2 regions of the Kineococcus anabasis genome follow, and region 2 is predicted to be linked to the other one. Evidence: predicted binding sites of a transcription regulator. Region 2 holds the regulator's gene; the other holds the start of a gene.
The links. Region 2 encodes LexA, which represses DNA repair genes until DNA is damaged. Its sites were predicted from a motif close to TCGAACANNTGTTCGA; they were not measured.

Region 1: ruvA (Holliday junction branch migration protein RuvA) is a predicted target of LexA. The motif match lies at 1,358-1,373, and genes of this name have one in related genera.

Annotation. Positions count from the first base shown of each region.
Region 1 is NZ_BAAIHU010000001.1:594,314-597,712, reverse strand. Features, by position in the region: gene ACYQBY_RS02705 (right-handed parallel beta-helix repeat-containing protein) at 1-508, shown strand, start outside; gene ACYQBY_RS02700 (dienelactone hydrolase family protein) at 554-1,264, opposite strand; gene ruvA (Holliday junction branch migration protein RuvA) at 1,463-2,074, shown strand; gene ruvB (Holliday junction branch migration DNA helicase RuvB) at 2,076-3,158, shown strand; gene yajC (preprotein translocase subunit YajC) at 3,326-3,399, shown strand, end outside.
Region 2 is NZ_BAAIHU010000002.1:764,212-767,610, reverse strand. Features, by position in the region: gene nrdR (transcriptional regulator NrdR) at 23-496, opposite strand; gene ACYQBY_RS06930 (LysM peptidoglycan-binding domain-containing protein) at 702-1,232, opposite strand; gene lexA (transcriptional repressor LexA) at 1,450-2,151, shown strand; gene ACYQBY_RS06920 (hypothetical protein) at 2,565-3,005, opposite strand.

The sequences.
Region 1 (3,399 bases), on a different contig from region 2:
TGCGCCCGGCAGCGCGGAGGTGCGCGGGGTGCACCTCACGGGCAACGGCGCCGGCGCCTCGGCGTGGTCCCGCGGAGAGCTGACGCTGAGGTCGACGCGGCTGACCGGCAACAGCACGGGCGCCTCGGCGGTCTTCGGCGGGAGGCTGCGCGTGGAGGGCGCCCTGGTCGAGCGCAACGACCGCGGGGTGTACATGTTCGAGGCGGCGGACGCGGTCGTCGTCCGTGACGCCGAGGTGCGCCGCAACCGGGTCGGGATCTGGTGCCACCAGTCCGATCCCGGCCTCCTGGTGGAGCGGACCCGGCTGTCCCGCAACGGCAGCGGGATCGACGTGGAGCGCTGCGGCGCCTCGCGGGTGCACGGCGCCGCGTTCGTGTGGAACACGCGGCACCTCTTCGTCTGGAACGAGGAGGAGCACCCGGTGACGGTGACGTGCAGCAGCGCCACGCGCGACGGCGGGCCGCTGCCGGTGCCGGTCGGCCCGTGCGGGGGCGCCCCGCCGTCCTGAGCCGGCGGCGCACCCGCCCGCCGTGGACGCGCGCCCACCGGCGGCTCAGCGCAGGTGCTCGCGCAGGAACGCCGTCGTCCGCGACCACGCCAGCTCGGCCTGCTCCGGGTCGTGGTTCGCGCCCTCGTCGTTGTAGAAGGCGTGCCCCGCCGGGTACACGTGGAACTCCGGCGCCCGGCCGGTCTGCTCGCCGATCGCGGCGGCGGTGGCGTGCACGGCGTCGAGAGGCACGGAGGTGTCGCGCTCGCCGAAGTGCCCGAGCACGGCGGCGGTGAGCCCGGAGAAGTCGGTGCCCTCCGGGGCCAGGCCGTACCAGGGCACCGCGGCGCCGATGCGCGGGCCCTGCTGCGCGGCCAGCGTCAGGACGAAGCGCCCGCCCATGCAGAAGCCCACGGCGCCCACGGTGGACGACGTCACCTGCGGCAGGGCGAGGAGGTGGTCCACGGCTCCGGCCAGGTCCCGAGCGGCCCGCTCCGCGGGCAGCTCCTGCAGCATCCGCAGCGCCTCGGCGGCGTCGTGGGTGGTCCGCCCGCCGTAGAGGTCCGGCGCGAGGGCGACGAAGCCCTCGGCGGCGAGGCGGTCGACGATGCCGACGACGTGGTCCGTCAGGCCCCACCACTCCTGCACGACGATCACGCCGGGGCCCGAGCCCGCCGCGGGCACGGCGAGGTAGCCGTGGGCGTGGTCGGCCCCGTCGGCGCGGGACGCGGGGAAGGTGACGTTCTGGCGGGGGTTGTCGTGCTGCTCGTGGCTCACGGGTGCCAGCCTGCCGGGGTGTCGTGCCGCGGTGCACGCGGGGTGTCGTGCCGCGGTGCGCGCGGGGGGTCGGTGCCGCTCGCTACGGTGTCCTCGTACAGGTGTTCGGAGCCGGGTCCTCCCGGGCGGGCCTTCCCGCCGGGTGCCCGGATCGGGTGCCCGGCTGCGCAGCGCCGGGCGGTGGAGCGGGGTGGACGGGTGATCGCGTCGGTGCGCGGGCGGGTGCTCGCGGTGCGGCTGGACTCCGCGGTGGTCGAGGTCGGCGGGGTCGGGATGCTGGTGCACGCCGCCCCGGCCACCCTGGCGCCGCTGCGGGTGGGGGAGGAGGCGACCCTGGCGACCAGCCTGGTCGTGCGCGAGGACTCCCTGACGCTCTTCGGCTTCGCCGACGCCGACGAGCGCGAGGTCTTCGAGGTCCTGCAGACGGTGTCCGGGGTCGGGCCCCGCCTGGCGCTGGCGATGCTCGCGGTGCACCGCCCCGACGGCCTGCGCGCCGCGGTGGCGGGGGAGGACCTCGCCGCGCTCGTGCGGGTGCCGGGCATCGGGCGCAAGGGCGCCCAGCGCATCGTGCTGGAGCTGGGTGACCGCCTCGGGCCGCCCACGGGGCCGCTGGGCGAGACGGTGCCCACGCCGCGGGAGGGCTCCGGGTGGCGCGAGGACGTGGTCGAGGCCCTCGTCGGGCTCGGCTGGGCCGCGAAGCAGGCGGGTGAGGCGGTGGACGCCGTCACCGCACCCGACGGGCCGGTGCCCGGTGGCGGCGACGTGGCGGCGGCGCTGCGCGCGGCCCTGCGGCACCTGAGCAGGACCTGACGTGGCCGAGCAGGGGGCGCGGGAGGGCGAGCGCGTGGTCGCCCAGGGCGCCGACGCCCTGGAGCGGGCCGCCGAGTCCGCGCTGCGCCCGCACGACCTGGCGGAGTTCGTCGGGCAGACGGTGGTGCGCGAGCAGCTGCAGCTCGTGCTGGCCGCCGCCCGCAAGCGCGGGGCGCCCGCCGACCACGTCCTGTTCTCCGGTCCGCCGGGGCTGGGCAAGACGACGCTGGCGATGATCGTGGCGGCGGAGATGGGCGCGCCGCTGCGCCAGTCCAGCGGCCCGGCGATCCAGCACGCCGGGGACCTGGCGGCGGTGCTGTCCTCCCTGGACGAGGGGGAGGTGCTCTTCCTCGACGAGATCCACCGCATGGCGCGCCCGGCGGAGGAGATGCTCTACATGGCGATGGAGGACTACCGCGTCGACGTCGTCGTCGGCAAGGGCCCCGGAGCCACGGCCATCCCGCTGGAGCTGCCCCGCTTCACGCTGGTGGGCGCCACCACCCGCGCCGGGCTGCTGCCCGCCCCGCTGCGGGACCGCTTCGGCTTCACCGGCTACCTCGACTTCTACACCCCCGCCGAGCTCGTGCAGGTGCTGCGCCGCTCCGCGGTCCTGCTCGGGGTGCAGCTCACCGCCGAGGGTGCGGAGGAGATCGGCCGGCGCTCGCGGGGCACGCCGCGCATCGCGAACCGGCTGCTGCGGCGGGTGCGGGACTGGGCGCAGGTGCGCGGCAGCGGCATCGTCGACCGCCGCGCCGCGCGCGCCGCCCTGCTCGTCTACGAGGTGGACGAGCGCGGCCTGGACCGGCTGGACCGCGCCGTCCTCGACGCGCTGTGCCGGCGCTTCGGCGGCGGGCCCGTGGGCCTGTCGACCCTGGCCGTGGTCGTGGGGGAGGAGGCGGAGACCGTGGAGACGGTCGCCGAGCCGTTCCTGGTGCGCGAGGGCCTGCTCGGGCGCACGCCGCGCGGGCGGGTGGCCCTGCCGGAGACGTGGGCCCACCTGGGCCTGACCCCGCCGCGCGGCTCCGCGTGGCAGCTCGCGCTGGACCCCGAGCCGGCCGCGGCCGAGGAGGAGCCCGGCGGCTGAGGCCGGACGCGCCGCGCGCGCGGTTGCAAGGCCCGAACGGGTGGCGTGTCTAGACTGCGCCCCGGACGGAGGGGAACGCGGTGCGGTGCCCCCCGTCCACCGCGCGCCGGCCCGATGCCGGCGGGTGCCGCTGGGGGTGTCCTCGCCCGCGGGAAAGGACGTGCACGGTGCTCGACCCGCAGCTCCTCTTCCTCCTGCTGATGCTGGGCCTGCTGTTCCTGATGTTCTCGCGGAGCCGCAA
Region 2 (3,399 bases):
GCCGGGGTCGGTGCGGCCGGGTTCAGCGGGCGGGGCCGACCTCCGCGGCCGCCCGGCCGGCGCGGAGCTGCTCGATGGCGGCCTCGAAGTCCGCCAGGGAGTCGAAGGCCTGGTACACGGAGGCGAAGCGCAGGTAGGCGACCTCGTCGAGCTCGCGCAGGAACGGCAGGATCGCCAGGCCCACCTGGTGCGCGTCCACCTCGGCGGCACCCTGGGCGCGGACGCACTCCTCCACCCGCTGGGCGAGCAGAGCCAGGTCGTCCTCGCTGACGGGCCGGCCCTGGCACGCCTTGCGGACGCCCGTGATGATCTTCTGGCGGCTGAAGGGCTCCGCCGCCCCGGAGCGCTTGACGACGGTGAGGCTCGCCGTCTCCGCGGTGCTGAACCGGCGGTTGCAGCTGGGGCACTGGCGCCGGCGCCGGATGGTGCTGCCGTCGTCCGTGGTGCGCGAGTCGACGACGCGCGAGTCGCGGTGGCGACAGAACGGACAGTGCATGCCGGGCCCTCCCGGGTCGCCGGCGGGCCGGGAGGGCCCGGCGCGCCGAGGGCCCCGTCGCGACGGTCGCACCCCGCGGCGGCCTGGTCCACGGGGTCACGGGGGCCGGGGGTCCGGCGTCCCGGACGTCCCACAACGGCGACCACTACATCTGGGGTACGACGCTAGGCGCAGGCCCCACGCCGGTGCAAGGCGCCCGGCGCGCTCACCACCCGAGCGGCAGCCGCAGCTGCTGGCCGGCCGCGAGGGCGGATGTGGACATCCCGTTGGCCCGGCGGATCTCGGCGGCCACGTCCCGCCAGTCCTCCCCCGGGCGCACCCGGGAGGCGATGCCCGAGAGCGTCTCCCCCGGCAGGACGGTCACCACCTCCGCCTGGCGGGTGCCCGCGGGCACCACCTCGGGGCTCGCCGCGGCCGGGGAGGTGGCCAGCACCACGAACGAGGCCGCCGCGGAGACCAGGAGCGAGGCGGCCGTGCAGGTCAGCGCGAGCCGGCCGCGGCGCGTCAGCCGCAGCGGTGCGGCGGAGCGGACCGCCACGGCGGTGCCGCGGGCGCACCCGGAAGCCCGCGCCGCGGGCACCTCGGGGCGGCGGCGGGCGGGCCGGGGCGAGGCGGCACGCGGTCGCGGCAGGCCCGCCGCGGCGGCCACCACCGAGCGCCGCACGCTCCGGGACAGGTCACCGGGACGGGGCAGCACGACGGCTGGCTGCGGGTGGGACAGTGCGACGGCGCTCACGGGCGGACCTCCCAGGGCGTTCGGTGCGGTCGAACGGATGTTCGAACAGCTCGCCTGAAGTTCTACCACCGGGCTCCGACACGGACCAGCTCCGTTCGAACACGTGTTTGATCCGGGGCCCCGGTGGGCCTAGGTTGATCGCAGCGCCCCGCACCCCGCGGAGGCACGCCAGCAGACCGGCCCGCAGGGGCCGGCACGTTGAGGTAAGGAGCGGATCGTGGCCGGACGCAAGGGGTCGGTGCACCAGCTCCCGGACGGCCCGCAGGACGGGGCCGGCCTGACCGCGCGGCAGCGCCTGGTGCTGGAGACCATCACCGAGGCCGTGGAGCGCCGGGGCTACCCGCCGAGCATGCGCGAGATCGGCCAGGCGGTCGGCCTGACCAGCCCCAGCAGCGTCGCCCACCAGCTCACGACGCTGCAGCGCCTGGGCTTCCTGCGGCGCGACCCCAACCGCCCGCGCGCCATCGAGGTGGTGCTGCCCCCCGCCGACGTCACGCGCGTGGAGGCTTCCGACGGCGCCGAGGCGCCCGGCGACCTGCGCCCGGAGGCCACCTACGTGCCGCTCGTCGGGCGCATCGCCGCCGGTGGCCCGATCCTGGCCGAGCAGGTCGTGGAGGACGTCTTCCCCCTGCCCCGCCAGCTCGTCGGGGACGGCTCCCTCTTCCTGCTGAAGGTCGCCGGCGACTCGATGGTCGGCGCGGCGATCTGCGACGGGGACTGGGTGGTCGTCCGCCAGCAGCCGACCGCGGACAACGGCGACATCGTCGCCGCGATGCTCGACGGGGAGGCGACGGTGAAGACGTTCCGCCGCCGCGACGGCCACGTGTGGCTGCTGCCCCACAACGACCTGTACGAGCCGATCAACGGCGACGAGGCGACGATCCTCGGCCGCGTCACGGCGGTCCTGCGCAGCGTCTGAGCGACTGTTCCGCACGTCGGGCCGGGTAGGTCGTACCTACCCGGTGACCGCTGGACGCGAGGCGTTCACGTCAGACCTGAGCGATGCGGAGTGGGAGCCGCTGAGGTGAACGCCCAGAAGGACCCTGACGGCGCTCGCTGGATCGGCCCGCCCGTCATGCCTCGTTGAGCAGCGTGCTGTCCCAGTGGTCGGTCGACGCCGAGCAGGCCTCACGAGCATCGACCTGGCGCGTGACCTGCACGAGGAGGCGCAGATGAAGCCGGACTCACGGCTGCAATGCCGCTGGAAGCACCCGGCGCGACACGAACGCCCCCCGGCGTCGATGTGCGGCTGGAAGTCGAGCTGAGTCGCCGAGTTGGCCACCGCTGATCATCGGCGCCTCGGTCCGCTCCACCGGTCGCTCGGGTACGCCGTCAGGCTTCGGTGCAGTTCACGGTGGTGCGGTCGAATGCCAGGCGTTCCCGTGTTGCGTGGAAGTGGCGCGTACTCACGCACGTTCGCGATCCCGCGATGACGGTCCTGCTCATCCGGTAGTGCTCCACCTGCTCCTTCGAGCGCTGCCTCAGCCAGTGGTAGGTGTAGCTCAACTCCTCGGTCGCGTAGTGAAGAAGACCAGGATCCTGATACTCGTAGTACGTGATGCCTGCGCTGCGGTAGCTGATGTTGCCAGAAGGAGTCACGATCCGGTTGAGCTGACCCTCGGTGTGAAAGCAGATCGCGCCCACACCGTCGTCATCGTGCTCGCAGTACTCCGGCTCGGTGAAGTGGACGGTGGCGGCCTGGGCGGTGCCGGCACTGGCGGGCACGAGGGCGATCGCCAGGCCAGCACCCATCAGAACGGTGCGGATGCGCATGACTGCCTCCTCGAATGACCACCAGGAACTTCGTCCATCGGCGACGAGACATCCATCATGCTCTCCAGGAGCGGGGCAGCACCAGGGATGCCTGGTGGGTTCAGCCGGGGATGCGGTGCATCCCCGGCCACGAGGTGGTCACAGGTGCTCACCGATGAGGTGTGAGCGCTGACCGAGTCGCTCCCGCTGCCGGCGGCGACTCGCCACGGCGTCCGGTGGCCGGTGGCCCAGGCATCGGCAGGTGATCGAGGCGGTGGCCTGAAGCGCCACACAGGCTCGCCCACGGCGGGAGCCGGCTGAACGGTTCGGCCCTGGACTCTTCGCCTACGCCCGGCTGACGCGCTGGACGGTGGATGGAGCGTGGCGGCAGCAGCTCGAGCAGCGACCGCTCCAC